Regions from separate parts of the Lactobacillus sp. ESL0684 genome, predicted to be linked through region 2. Evidence: predicted binding sites of a transcription regulator. Region 2 holds the regulator's gene; each other region holds the start of a gene.
What was found. The regulator HrcA, encoded in region 2, represses chaperone genes, less so after heat shock. The targets are predictions, from matches to a motif close to TTAGCACTCNNNNNNNNNGAGTGCTAA.
Positions count from the first base shown of each region.

Region 1 (5,180 bases), 420 kb from region 2:
AAGTTGCCATCCGTTTTACCAACTAATTCTGGATACCAGTTGTCACCGGTACGTTTAAATTCCCAATATTCGTAGCAGTTGTTAGCTTCGTCATGGTAAACCATGTACATATCTTTATCTGAAACAACTACCCCATTTTGGAAATAGCGTGGCTTAGAATCATCGCCAACCCAAGCCTTGAACGTCCAAATTTTATTAATTTGCATATCACTCTTGCGAATTTGAATTAGCTCGTTGGCATCAGTACTTTCTTTTTGATCATGATCATTATTGATAATGTAAATATATTTTTTACTATTACCCATTGCTTGACCGTGACCAATTGGAATATACGGACTAACTTTAACATGCTTAACATAATTATTGAATTTCTTTTGTGACATATCAAGTAAATGCTGCGCATTATACGGATTGGTCAACTTTTGCAAATCATAGCCAACAATATGACCAGACATTAAATTAGTATGACTTAATAAACTGGTATAAGTCCAACCATCATCGGCAACTGTAACTCCTTCAGGAATATGACCAACGCGGTTAATGTTATCATCACTAGGATCCTTAACACTTAGCAATACGGGTTGATAAAACCGGGTTTTTAGTGTTAAATCACCGCTAGTCAGCGTCCGTTTTTCGGTTTCAGGCGTATATTCTGTAGGACTGACATAATTAACTGATGAACCATAATGTGTCTTCCAGGCTTGGTAGTCATTAGTCCCCTTTTGTGCCTTTACACTATCAAAGTCGCTTTCATCAACCATACCTTCTTTAGTACTCTTTCTGACTGTTACTTTGGTGGTTGCTTTAGCTTTACCATAAGAGTAGTTAACCTTATAAGTTTTCGGTTCATCACAAAAAATCCCAGTCTTAGAAATTTCTACCTGACTATTATCAACTACCGTTCCAGTATCATCAGTTGCATAAGAAATAGCATCGACAGTTGAAAATTCATAATGCTCGTTGCGAACTAAGCTAATCGTCTTTGGCACAGAGATTTTATTTTTGGCAAAATAGTTTTCATTAACATAGCCAACCTGACGACCGTCAACATAAATCCGCCAATAATTATACTTCTTAGTCTTCACTAATTGGTCTGACTGAATATGGTTATAGCGATAATCAATTCCATCAGCTACCTTTTTATGAACCTTACCATTCGACACACTCTGCCAAACCTTATAGTTCTTGTCCCCAGCAACTTTGGTCATCATTGCGTAACCAGTAGTTGTTTGCTTAGGCTGCTTAGTTGTAGTTGTTTGGCTTGAGTTATCCGAACTAGCCCCAGATCCAGCTTCATTTGAACTATCTGAAGCCGGCGACTGCGTAGTGGTCGAATCTGCCATAACTAACGCAGGCCCATAGCCACTTGCGACTACTAGACTTACCATGATGGTCGTGATAATCGTTGCGATTTTTCTAAATTGCTTCAAAACTATTCCTCCGATAATTAATCTTCTCTATTACATTGTAATATAAGAAGCGTGTTACAAAAAATACAAAATTGATACACTTTCATTGACAGTATTTAACGGAAGTGATTTAATTAGCACTGTACTTATTAGAGTGCTAATTATTTTTGAACTTAAATTTTAGGAGGCAAAAAAATGCTAGTACCTACTGTTGTTGAACAAACAGCTCAAGGAGAACGTGCATACGATATTTATTCACGTTTACTAAAAGACCGGATTATTATGTTGAGTGGCGAAGTTAATGATGACATGGCAAACTCAATTATTGCGCAATTACTATTCCTGGATGCACAAGATAATACAAAAGACATTTCGCTTTACATTAATTCTCCTGGTGGTGTTGTAACCTCAGGATTAGCAATCATGGATACGATGAACTTTATCAAGTCAGATGTTTCCACGATTGCGACTGGAATGGCCGCTTCAATGGCTTCACTACTATTGACTAGTGGTACAAAGGGCAAACGTTTTGCATTGCCAAACGCTACCGTTTTAATTCACCAGCCTTCTGGTGGTGCCCAAGGTCAACAGACTGAAATCCAGATTGCCGCTACGGAAATCTTGAAGACTAGAGAAAAGATTAACCAAATCTTACATGAAACGACTGGTCAACCATTGGAAAAGATCCAACAAGATACTGAACGCGATAATTACTTAAGCGCACAAGAAGCTAAAGATTACGGTTTAATTGACGAAATCATGGTTAACAAGAAAAAATAATTAATTAGATACTAAAAAGGACTCATTTCAAAGTGAGTCCTTTTTATCTGCCCTGCTACCATCTTAAAAACCACATTATTGTCGTAAATTTTCAGCAATTTCATGAATTTTTTTAAAACGATGATTAACCCCAGATTTAGAAATTGGTCCATCTGCAACTTGCTCGGCCACTTCTTTGAGTGATAATTCTGGATTATCTAGGCGCAAACGCGCCAGATCTTGCAGTTTTTCTGGTAATTCAGTTAAGCCCATTTTTTGCTTAATTAATTCAATATCTTCAACCTGCTTAGCAGCCGCCGTTGCCGTTTTTTTCAAATTAGCAGTATCGCAATTAACTAGCCGATTAACAGAATTACGCATATCCCGCATAATTCGCAAATCTTCAAACGCCAGCATCGCATTTAAGGCTCCGACAATATGCAAAAAATCACCAATTTTTTCAGCTTCCTTGAGATAAACAATGTAACCATTACGTCTGGGAGTCGTCTTGGCATTCAAATTAAAATAATGATTCATTAGTTCAAGCAAATCATTGTTGTGATCTTGATAAGCTGAATAAATTTCCAAATGATATCTGCTAGTTTCCGGATTATTGACACTACCACTAGCCAAAAAGGCTCCTCGCAAATATGACATTGAGCCTTCCCTAGACGAAGTAATCCGCTCAGGAATTCTAGTAACTAATTCTGCTTGCGGTGTTAAGATTTCTAAGTTTGATAGGATTTCACGCACGTGATTTTGCAAGCGAACCAAATACTGATTATTCTTTTTTAATTTCATCTTCCGCGAAACAATTAGCAGGGGTTCTACTCGATAAGCAGTCTTAATCAATGAAAAAATATGACGGGCGATCGCCGGGTTTTCAGTAGTAATGTCTAAACTAAACTGGTGGTCGTGAAAGTTTAGCACACCATTCATTCGCAAAAATGCAGCTAATTCTGCCTTCGCATGTTCAGGATTAATCTTAAGCGACGTCAATTCTTTCTTAACTTCACTTGCATAACTTGCCATTATTTGTTAGTTCTCTTTCTACGTGACATCGCCTCAAAAGCCAGTGCAATAATTTCTTTAGCCACTTTTTGCCCATCATGAAAGACCAGACCGCTGCGTTGATCAATGAAGTCAGCAGTGATTACTCGACTGCCTTGATCACGCAAACCGGCAAAGTCATTTTTAACTGGTTCAAGATAGGCATCATAATCGTCTGGATTAAACTGCGACATGTCAATTGGCGCACCATTGATCAGAGTAGTATCAATGAAGTGCCCACCCAAATGGTGATTAATCACCTTTACATGTTCACTATCAGAAAAATGATCGGTTTCTCCAAGCTGAGTCATAATATTACAAATATAAATTACTTCACCCTTGGTCTGGCGTACGGCTTCACCTAAGTTAGGAATCATTAAATTAGGCAAAATTGACGTAAATAAACTTCCAGGCCCCAAGACAACAGCATCTGCCTGCATAATGGCTGCCAGAACTGGTAAAACAGCCTGTGGTGTCTCATCCGAGTTACTATTCGTAACCCAAACTCGCTTAATTCGCTTATCCTTGTCGGTAATTTCTTTTTCTCCAGCCTGTACACTACCATCAACAAACTCAGCATTGAGGGTTAATGGCTCGTTAGAGGCCGGAAAAACATTACCATCAATCTTCATCATCTTGGATAAAGATTGCACTGCCTCAAAAATATTTCCATGCATTTCATTTAAAGCCGCAATGATTAAATTACCAATCGCGTGCCCAGAAAAAAAGGAATCTGAAGAATCGAAGCGATATTGAAAAATATCTTTTTCTTCTTGTGGCAAATCACTCAAAGAGACTAAAACGTTACGAATGTCACCTGGCGGCACTACATTGATAAAATTCCGAATCGAGCCAGAAGAACCACCATCATCTGAAACAGTCACAATGGCAGTAATTTCAGCATTTTGATCTTTTAATGCATTTAAAATAACCGGCAAGCCAGTACCACCACCAATTACGACCACTTTGGGACGTCTACCCTTAATGACGCGAATTATTTTTTCTTCGCCATAAGTCATATTTTCACCTATTTTCTTGTATAACGGCTAATTTCCTTGTGGGTAACATTAACTGGATAATCTTTAGCTAAATCACGCGCTAATTGCTGTGCAATCGCGACGCTGCGATGTTGGCCACCAGTACACCCAATTGCAATCGTTAATTGTTGCTTACCTTCCTTGATGTAGCCAGGCAATACTGTCTGCAAAAGATCCAAGAATTTTTGATAAAATTCTTTGGTTTCAGGTTTGTCCATAACATAGTTAGCAACCCGTTGATCAAGTCCGGTAAATGGCCGCAACTCTGGCAAATAAAATGGATTGGGCAAAAATCTGACATCCATCACAATATCTGCATCAATTGGTACACCATATTTAAAACCAAATGACATTACTTCAATTGAAAAAGGCTGCTGTTGCTGCTCGCTAAAAGTAGCAATTAATTTTTGCTTCAATTGACTGGCTGATAACTGTGAAGTATCAATAATTTTATTAGCTCGATTTTTAATTGGCGTTAAGATTTGCCGTTCAGCCACTATTCCGTCAAGTAATCCACCCCTACTAACAAGTGGTGGCAAGCGACGTGTTTCCTTATATCGGGCAACCAAGGCGTCGTTAGCAGCATCTAAGAAAAGCGTGGTTACTTGAACTGACGCATTATCTTCCAATGAATTGACGGCATTAATCAAGTCCTTGTAAAAACTCTTCATGCGCAAATCGATTACCACAGCTACTTTAGTAAAATCGTTGGAATTAACCATTAAGTCCCAAAAGCTACTTAGTAAAGTTGGCGGCAAATTATCAACCACAAAATAGCCCATATCTTCTAACGCATGTGAGGCAACAGTTTTACCTGCGCCACTCATGCCTGTAACAATTAATAACTGCTTTTTCTTTTCAGACATTTGCGCTCTCTCCTTCATTTAGATTATAACATACCGGGTGTTTCGTCGTGTCTTTTACA
Region 1 is NZ_CP113941.1:1,238,392-1,243,571, forward strand. Features, by position in the region: gene OZX56_RS06010 (SH3-like domain-containing protein) at 1-1,430, opposite strand, end outside; gene clpP (ATP-dependent Clp endopeptidase proteolytic subunit ClpP) at 1,605-2,189, shown strand; gene whiA (DNA-binding protein WhiA) at 2,265-3,200, opposite strand; gene yvcK (uridine diphosphate-N-acetylglucosamine-binding protein YvcK) at 3,200-4,237, opposite strand; gene rapZ (RNase adapter RapZ) at 4,246-5,121, opposite strand.
Region 1: clpP (ATP-dependent Clp endopeptidase proteolytic subunit ClpP) is a predicted target of HrcA. The motif match lies at 1,544-1,570, and genes of this name have one in related genera.

Region 2 (5,180 bases):
CTTAACAACAGAGAGTATAACAGCGATTAAGGCTAAATATCCAAAAGCTGAGTTTAGTTGGGCAGCACAGGCTGATGGTAGCGGTCAAGTTGATACTAGTAAGACAGGTGCTAAGACAGCCTATGTTGTAGTTGACTATGGGGATGGCACTAATCAGATAGTTGCGGTGCCGTTGACAGTAAATTCGAAGGATTCTGGTAGTTCAGTAGCTGGAACAACCGAAGTTACTCCAATTGGTGGAGTAATTGCAGTTGACAAGGATACCAATTTAAGCAACGACACGGATTATGCCCAACAGGCAATCAGCAATCATGCGCAATTGCCTACTGGTACGACTTATAAGTGGGCGAAAGTTCCTGATACTTCAGAAGTTGGGACAATTACTGGTACAGTAATTGTTACTAATCCAAATGGCGATGCAATTGCGGTTACGGTAACTCTTAATATTACGGCTAAGCAAAGCGAACAGGTGACGCTAAGGCATAACGCCTATCTTTATAATGCAAATGGGCAACGGATTAATGAATTGATCCTAAAAACTGGCTCAATTGTTAATACTTATGGCGTGAAGCAAATTGCTGACCGTGATTTCTATATCTTAAATAATAATTATTATCTGGCTACTGGCAATGTTCAAAGCGTGAAACGTAAATTAATTCACAATGCTTACACTTATAATGAGTTTGGTAAGAGACTAGGTAAGACTACCACCAAAAAAGGTAAGGTTCTAGCTACTTATGGTGAGCCAGTCAAAATTCGTGGTCAAAAATATTATATTGTCGGTGCTAATCGCTATGTTAAAGCAGCTAACTTTAAGAAAGCTAAGCATAATATTAAGCCAGCACAGCAGATAAAGGCTGATCCACAAAAAGATCAAATAATGCATAGTTCCTATTTATATGATGAAAAAGGACAGCGAGTAAATGAAGTAACATTAAAAGCAGGTTCACGGGTAAAGGTCGATAAGACTATCCATCGCGTCGGTGCGCGGAAGTTTTACCAGTTAGATAATGGTTATTACATTGCTAAACGTAATATTACTGGTGATGAGGTTGTTTTGAACCATAATGCTTATGTTTATAACAAGTATGGTAGGCGTGCTAATCAAAAGGTACTAAAACGCGGTTCAACCATTACGGTTTATGGTGATTGGGTTTCTCTTCAAGGTACGAGATATTGGATCATTGGTAAAGGCAGATATGTAAAGGCTGCTAATCTTTAGTTAGTTTGACTAATGCTAAAAATAGTTTGAGATTGCACTCAAACTATTTTTTTGCTTGCTAATTAAAAAAATTGGATTATTTTTAGCACTCGGCTTGACATTCTGCTAAAAGCTAGTATCATAATAATTGTTAGCACCAAAGATGTAAGAGTGCTAAAAGTGAGGGCGATATTTATGTTGACCGAACGTCAAGAATTAATTTTAAAAACAATCATCAATGATTTTACACAAACTCATGATCCAGTGGGTTCAAAAACCGTAATGAGTCAGTTGCCGATTAAGGTGTCAAGTGCTACTATTCGTAATGAAATGGCTGCGCTTGAAGAAAAGGGCTTAATCGAAAAGACTCATTCATCTAGTGGACGAATTCCGTCAACTGCAGGTTATCGTTATTATCTAGATAATTTGGTTGAACCATTGCAGTTGCCTGAGAATGTTTACCAGCATATTATGCAGCAGCTTGATCAACCATTTCATCAGGTTAATGAAATTGTGCAGGAAGCAGCTAAGATTTTGTCAGATTTGACCAATTATACAGCTTTTGCGGAAGGTCCTGAGAGTCGCAACGTAACTATTACGGGTTTCAGAATCGTACCACTATTTAATAGACAAATTATGGCAATTCTAGTTACCAGCGATGGTAATGTCCAAAATCAGGTCTATAACTTGCCACGTCACATTAGTGGCGATGAGATTGAGCGAGCTGTACGCTTGCTCAATGACAAATTGGTAGGTAAGAGTTTAGATGAAGTGACACCTAGTTTACTTGCTAAGTCTTTAGGAAAGCATACCAGTAGTCAGCAAGCAAATGAACTGATTGCATTGGTTGAGGACGTTCTTAAGGATGCTGCAAGTGATCAGATGTATGTTGATGGGCAGATTAACTTATTGAGTAATAGCTCAATTGGTGATTCATCGCATATCAGGTCGTTATATGACTTAGTTGATCGTAACGACTTACTTTCTAGATTGTTAGACACTACTGATGATCAGCAGCTTGGTGGTCGTTCAGTTCGTGTCAGGCTTGGATCTGAATTACCCGGTGATTTGCTAAAGGATTATAGTTTGTTAACTGCAGAATATAGTGTTGGTTCGCATGGTAAAGGAATGATTGCTTTACTAGGTCCAACTAATATGCCATATTCTCAGGTGTTGGGATTGTTAGAATATTTTAGAAATGAATTAGCCAAGAAACTACTTGACTATTATGGTAGATTTCAATAAAGGAGGTTAGCTGTGAGCAAGGAAAAGTTTCCTAGTGAAGAGGATTTAAAACAAAAAGAAGCGACTACTGCTAAAAGTAAGTCGAAAGCTAAATCTGCAGCTAAAGCCGATTCTGAGGGTAAAAACTCAGATAAAAAAACCAATGCTACTGCTAAGGTAGAAAAACAGATTACAGATTTACAGGCGCAAAATAAAGAACTTGAAGATAAGTTTTTGCGTAGTCAAGCAGAAATGCAAAATATGCAGACGCGCTATAATAATGAACGGACGCAACTAATTAAGTATGAATCGCAATCGTTGGCTAAGGATGTTTTGCCAGCGGTTGATAATTTAGAGCGTGCTCTGGCTACGAAGGTAGATGATGACGCTTCTCAGCAGCTTAAAAGGGGAGTACAAATGACTTTGGATTCCCTAGTTAAAGCCTTAAAAGATCATGGTATTAGTGAAATTGAAGCTGAGAATAGCCCATTTGATCCGACGTTGCATCAAGCTGTTCAAACAGTTACAGCTGAAAACGATGATCAAAAAGATCATGTCGTGCAGGTTTTGCAAAAAGGATATCAATATAAAGACCGTACACTTAGACCAGCAATGGTTGTTGTTGCACAGTAATTGAAAGGAAGAATATAAATGTCAAAAGTTATTGGGATTGATTTAGGAACTACTAACTCTGCAGTTGCTGTTTTAGAAGGTAAAGAACCAAAGATTATAACTAATCCGGAAGGTAATCGGACTACACCATCAGTTGTTGCCTTTAAAGATGGTGAAACACAAGTCGGTGAAGTTGCCAAGCGTCAAGCGATTACTAATCCAAATACCATTTCCTCAATTAAGCGTCACATGGGTGAAGATGGCTACAAGGTTAAAATTGGTGATAAGGCTTATACTCCACAAGAAATTTCTGCAATGATTTTGCAATACATCAAGAAATTCTCTGAAGACTATTTAGGAGAAGAAGTTACTGAAGCAGTTGTTACTGTTCCTGCATACTTTAACGATGCACAACGTCAAGCTACTAAAGATGCTGGTAAAATTGCTGGTCTAGATGTTAAACGGATCATTAATGAACCAACTGCTTCATCACTTGCTTATGGTCTTGATAAAGACTCAGAAGATGAAAAAGTATTAGTTTACGACCTTGGTGGTGGTACCTTTGATGTTTCTGTTTTGCAATTAGGTGATGGCGTCTTCCAAGTACTGTCCACTAACGGTGATACTAATCTTGGTGGGGATGACTTTGATAATGCCATTATTGATTGGTTAGTTGCTAACTTCAAATCAGAAAACAATGTTGATCTTTCTAAGGATAAGATGGCATTGCAACGGTTAAAGGATGCAGCAGAAAAGGCTAAGAAAGATTTGTCTGGTGTATCTTCAACCCACATTTCATTACCATTCATTTCTGCTGGTGACGCAGGTCCATTGCACCTTGAAGCTGATTTGACTCGTGCCAAGTTTGATGAGTTAACTTCTGATTTAGTTGATCGGACTAAGGTTCCGTTTGATAATGCTTTAAAGGATGCTGATTTAACTGTTAACGATATTGACAAGGTTATCTTAAATGGTGGTTCAACTAGAATTCCTGCTGTTCAAGATGCAGTTAAGAAGTGGTCTGGAAAAGAACCTGATCACTCAATTAACCCTGATGAAGCCGTAGCTTTAGGTGCTGCTGTTCAAGGTGGGGTTATCTCAGGTGACGTTAAGGATGTTGTTTTGCTTGATGTTACGCCACTTTCACTTGGTATCGAAACCATGGGTGGTGTCTTCACTAAGTTGATTGATAAGAATACGACAATCCCAACTTCTAAGAGTCAAATTTTCTCAACTGCAGCTGATAATCAACCAGCCGTTGATGTTCATGTTTTGCAAGGAGAACGTCCAATGGCAGCTGATGACAAGACTTTAGGTCGATTTGAATTAACTGATATTCCAGCAGCTCCTCGTGGTGTACCTCAAATCCAAGTTACTTTTGATATCGATAAGAACGGTATCGTTAATGTTTCTGCTAAGGATACTGGTACTGGTAAAGAACAAAAGATTACCATCAAGAGTTCGTCTGGTTTATCCGATGAAGAAATTCAAAAGATGCAAAAAGAAGCCGAAGAACATGCTGAAGAAGATAAAAAGAAGAAGGAAGAAGTCGACCTTCGCAATGAAGTTGATCAATTAATCTTCTCAACTGAAAAGACTTTGAAAGATGTTAAGGACAATGACAAGATCACCGAAGATGATACTAAGAAAGTCCAAACTGCTTTAGATGATTTGAAGAAAGCCCAAAAAGATAACGACTTAGATGCAATGAAGTCTAAGAAGGATGACTTATCTAAGGCTGCTCAAGATTTAGCTGTAAAACTATATCAGGCTAATGGCGGCGATCAAGCCGCTCAAGGCCAAGCTGATCCAAACCAAGGGCCACAAGATCCCAATGGTGGTAATTCAGATAATGGTTCTGCTGGTGATGGCGACTTTCACAAAGTAGACTCAGATAAGTAAAGAGTTTATAATTGAATAAATTAGAAAAGAACTGCCGCAATAGTAGTTCTTTTCTTTTGGAAAGTAAGGAGTTTTTAAATGGCACAAGAAGATTATTATGGTGTGCTAGGTGTTGATCGCAATGCCAGCGACAAAGAAATTGATGCTGCTTACCGGAAATTAGCAAAGAAGTATCATCCAGATCTTAATCATGAGGCTGGGGCAGAAGAAAAGTATAAAGAAGTTAATGAAGCGTACGAAG
Region 2 is NZ_CP113941.1:821,444-826,623, forward strand. Features, by position in the region: gene OZX56_RS03845 (Rib/alpha-like domain-containing protein) at 1-1,222, shown strand, start outside; gene hrcA (heat-inducible transcriptional repressor HrcA) at 1,397-2,446, shown strand; gene grpE (nucleotide exchange factor GrpE) at 2,459-3,058, shown strand; gene dnaK (molecular chaperone DnaK) at 3,077-4,939, shown strand; gene dnaJ (molecular chaperone DnaJ) at 5,018-5,180, shown strand, end outside.

Region 3 (5,180 bases), 470 kb from region 2:
TTTTAATACCTTGTCCTGCATTCGAAGTCATAATAATAATCGTATCTTTAAATGAAACTGTTCGACCTTGTGAGTCGGTTAGGCGACCATCATCAAGAATTTGTAAAAAGATATTCATGACTGAAGGATCAGCTTTTTCAATCTCATCTAACAAGATTAAACTGTATGGATTATGACGAACTCGTTCGGTTAATTGACCAGCTTCTTCATAACCGACGTAGCCAGGAGCAGAACCAATTAGTTTCGAAACAGAATATGATTCCATATATTCAGACATATCAAAGCGAATCATTGCTTCTTCTGTACCAAACATTTGCTTAGCCAATTGTTTAGCCAGTTCAGTTTTACCAACTCCAGTTGGACCAACAAATAAGAAAGATCCAATTGGGCGACCTGATTCGTTAAAGCCGATTCGGTTTCTTCTAATAGCTCGAGCAACTTTGTCAACTGCTTGGTTTTGACCAATAACGTGTTTTTCAAGCGTTGGTGCCAAGTTTTGCAGTTGATTTTCTTCTTGCTTCTGTAGTTCACCAACTGGGATACCAGTCTTTTCTTCTACAATTTTGTTCATGATTTTACTGGTAATTACTGGTGATTTATCAGGATCGACCTTTTGGTCTTGCATCTTGGTATATTTGTCGATTTGGTCACGATAATAAGCCGCTTTTTCGTAATCCTCGTTTTTAAGGGAGTCTTGCTTTAATTTTTGGGCTGCATCGATCCGTTCTTTAATTTTATCTTTATCAACAAACGGGATAGTAAGATTCATCCTAGAACCTGCCTCATCCAATAGGTCAATTGCCTTATCGGGTAGGAACCGGTCTTGGATATACCGTTGCGATAATTCAGCAGCTGCTTTAATGGCATCATCAGTATAGTGAACATGGTGATAGTCTTCGTAGCGCTTCTGAATCCCTTGTAAGATTTTAACTGTTTCTTCAACTGAAGGTTCTTTTACTTCAACTGGTTGGAATCGACGAGCTAAAGCAGAGTCTTTTTCAATATCCCGATATTCTTTAATTGTTGTTGCACCAACTAGTTGCAGTTCGCCGCGGGCCAAAGCAGGTTTAATAATATTACCTGCGTCCATGCCGCCTTCGGCATTACCAGCACCGACAATTTCATGAATTTCGTCGATAAATAGAATAACATCGTCTTTACTTTGCAATTCTTTAATTAGTTGTTGCATTCTTTGTTCAAATTGTCCGCGAATCCCGGTTCCTTGAACTAACGAAACCACATTTAATGAAATGATTTGCTTGTCCTGCAATTTGGCTGGTACTGAGCCGTCAACAATCTGTTGAGCTAAACCTTCAACAACTGCCGTTTTACCAACTCCAGCCTCTCCAATTAAGACAGGATTATTTTTGGTTCTTCTATTTAAAATTTCAATCACTCGAGCGATTTCTTGATCGCGACCAATGACTGGGTCAATTTTACCTTTTTTAGCAAGATCAGTCAGATTTGTTCCGTATTGCTCAAGCAAAGAATTACCATTTGGTCCTTGACCTCCACCTTGGTTTAGTGGGCCTTGCGGACCTTGGTTTAAATTGCCCCGTGAATTACCACTCATTGAGCCAAACAAATCTCCGAAATCACCAAAGAAATTACTATTTCCGTTTTCGTCCATATTAATATTTCCTTGTTGTTTTAAATCTTGATAACATTTTCCACATAAATTTATTTCTTGACTTTGACCATTTACCTTAGCAAACAGGTGAATGGAGGCTGGTCTTTTTTGACAGTTTTGACAAAGCACTGATAGTTACCGCCTTTCATTTTTGATTTACTAAATTATATAATTAGCACTCTAAACAGTCAAGTGCTAACTACTGAATTTTATTTTTGCTATATTAGGTAATGATGGTAAAATTAATTCTTCAGATAAATGTTAATTTGATTAAATTAATAAAGAGATGGTAAAGATTTGGATTATCAAAAAATTCTTGAACAATTGGTCCAAGGAGAGCTAGAGCAATACGAAGTTGAGCCTGATAAGGCCTTTGAATTTCAATCAGCACTAAGATCTTTTGGCAAGAGACAAAATATCAAGGGGCGGGCTTTAAGAGGTGGAAAAATCGTTTATACAGGTGTAAAGTAGAAAATTACGATGTAAACTGTTACAATTATGTTGTCTATTGTGCCAAAAAATGATAGGCTAATACACGAATAGGTAGTTACTACCAGTTTGATTTTTCAATTTAAAGGAGATAATTATAATGGAAAAACGCGATTTTCATGTTGTTGCAGATACAGGTATTCATGCTAGACCAGCTACCCTTTTGGTACAGGCTGCGTCAAAGTTTGGTTCAGATATCAATCTAGAATACAACGGCAAGTCAGTTAACTTGAAGTCAATCATGGGTGTTATGTCACTCGGCGTTGGTAAAAATGCTGATGTAACAATTACTTGTGACGGTGATGATGAAAAAGATGCAATTGCAGCTATTTCAGACACAATGAAAAAAGAGGGCCTAGCTGAATAATGACCAAGACTTTACAAGGAATTGCTGCCAGTGACGGAATTGCTGTCGCACCAGCTTATCTCTTGGTAGAACCGGATCTTTCGTTTAAGAAAACTACTGTGACAGATGTAGATAGCGAATTAGCTCGTTACAACGAAGCAATTAAGGCTTCTACTACTGAAGTAGAAAAAATCCGTGATGCTGCTAAGAAGAGTATCGGTGAAGACGAAGCGCAGGTATTTGAAGCTCACTTGATGATTTTGAATGATCCTGAGTTTACTGGTGCGATTGAAACTGAAATTAAGGAACAAAAAGTCAATAGTGAAGCAGCGCTTGATGAAACTGCTCAAAAATTTATTGGTATTTTTGAGGCAATGACTGATAATGCTTATATGCAACAGCGTGCTGGTGATGTTCGTGATGTTTCTAAGCGGATTATGGCACATTTGCTGAATAAGGAATTGCCTAATCCTTCCACAATCGATCATGAAGTGATTGTCGTAGCTCATGACTTGACGCCAAGTGACACTGCACAGTTAAACAAAAAGTTTGTTAAAGGTTTTGTAACTGATATTGGTGGTCGGACTGCTCACTCCGCAATTATGGCACGTTCACTTGAATTGCCAGCTGTTGTTGGTACTGATTCAATCACTAAGGATATTCAAAATGGTCAAACTTTGGCTGTTGATGGTCTAAGCGGTGATGTTATTATTGAACCAAGCTCTGAGCAAGTGGCAGATTACCAGCAAAAAGGTGAAGCATTTTCTAAACAAAAAGCTGAATGGGAAAAATTGAAGAATGAACCATCAGTTACTGCTGATGGTAAACAATTCACTATTGCAGCTAATATTGGTACACCTAACGATATGCAAGGTGTTAATGATAATGGAGCTGAAGCCGTTGGCTTGTACAGAACTGAATTTCTGTATATGGATTCAAAGGATTTCCCGACTGAAGACCAACAATTCGAGGCTTATAAAGAAGTTATCGAAGGTATGAACGGTAAGCAAGTTATTATTCGTACCATGGATATTGGTGGAGATAAGCACCTTGATTACTGGGACTTACCAGATGAAATGAACCCATTTTTGGGTGTTCGGGCAGTTAGATTATCATTGATGAATAAGGACATCTTCCGGACCCAATTGCGGGCACTCTTGCGAGCATCTGCATATGGTAAGTTAGGGATTATGTTCCCAATGATCGGTACTTTAGATGAATTACACCAAGCAAAAGCAATTTTGGCCGAAGAAAAGGACAAGTTGGTTAAGCAAGGTGTCAAGGTAGGCGAAGACTTACAAGTAGGAATGATGATTGAAGTTCCTGCTGCTGCTGTTCTTGCTGATCAATTTGCTAAAGAAGTCGATTTCTTCTCAATCGGAACTAATGACCTCATTCAATATACAATGGCAGCTGATCGTGGTAATGATAATGTTTCATATCTATATCAACCAGCCAATCCAGCTGTTTTACGCTTAATTAAGCACACAATCGACGCAGCCCATGAAAATGGTATTTGGTGTGGTATGTGTGGTGAAGCTGCTGGTGACAGTATTATGTTCCCGATTTTGTTATCAATGGGACTTGATGAATATTCGATGAGTGCAACTTCAATTTTACGGATTAGAAGTTTGATGAAGAAAATCAATACTGAAGATATTAAGGATCTGGCTGATCAAGTCTGCAACGTTTCCCAAACTGCTGCAGAAAATGAAAAACTAGTTGATGACTTGATGAAAAAAATCAATCAATAACGTTGATCAAAGACACATTACATAATGTGTCTTTTTTCTTTAACCTTTTTTGGTAAAAAGTTCATAGATAATTCAATCTTTACACTTATTATGATATATAAATCGAAAAATAACGGTCATTACTTACAAAAGACAAGTAATATGCTATAATGAAATTAAGGTAAATGTAGCAATATTCAAAGGAGCGTGAAATATATGGTAAATTTATATATATCTCCGAGTTGTACCTCGTGTCGCAAGGCTAAGGCTTGGTTAAGGAAGCATGATATTCCTTTCGAAGAAAGAAATATCTTCTCAGAACCCCTTACTAAAGACGAATTGATTCAGATTCTACGGATGACGGAAAACGGCACCGAGGAAATTATTTCTACGCGTTCAAGAGCTTTTCAACAGCTAAAAGTTAATCTCGATGACTTATCTATTGACCAATTACTTGACTTGGTAGAGAAGAATCCAAGTTTATTACGGCGTCCAATTATTATGGATGACCGTCGCTTGCAAGTTGGTTATAATGAAGATGAAATTCGTCGGTTCTTACCAAGAAAGGTTCGTCGCCTTGAACTAGAAGAAATGCAAAAGATTGCAGATCTGTAATGTTCAAGTTTATTAATAAAAAAGCGTTAGTTTTTTAGCTAACGCTTTTATTTTATTTCCAAAATAGGCTACAATAAAGAGAAGAAGTTGAGGGAGGCGATGCTTCGTGCAAGTTGAGCATATTGATGCAAACACTATTCGTGTTAGAATTAATAAAAGTGAATTAGCTAAGCGTGGACTTAAAGTATTAGATTTATTAGGTGATAAAAATAAAATTCAACAATTCTTTTATTCAATTTTAGAAGAAGTTGATACTGATCATTCATTTAGCGAAGATAATCCGGTCACTTTTCAGGTTATGCCAAATGATGGAGGTCTAGATTTATTAATTAGCAAGGTAAATAGGGAAAATAAGAATGACGAACTA
Region 3 is NZ_CP113941.1:1,290,365-1,295,544, reverse strand. Features, by position in the region: gene OZX56_RS06265 (ATP-dependent Clp protease ATP-binding subunit) at 1-1,759, opposite strand, end outside; gene OZX56_RS06260 (hypothetical protein) at 1,928-2,101, shown strand; gene OZX56_RS06255 (phosphocarrier protein HPr) at 2,220-2,486, shown strand; gene ptsP (phosphoenolpyruvate--protein phosphotransferase) at 2,486-4,219, shown strand; gene spxA (transcriptional regulator SpxA) at 4,415-4,813, shown strand; gene OZX56_RS06240 (adaptor protein MecA) at 4,920-5,180, shown strand, end outside.
Region 3: OZX56_RS06265 (ATP-dependent Clp protease ATP-binding subunit) is a predicted target of HrcA. The motif match lies at 1,803-1,829, and genes of this name have one in related genera.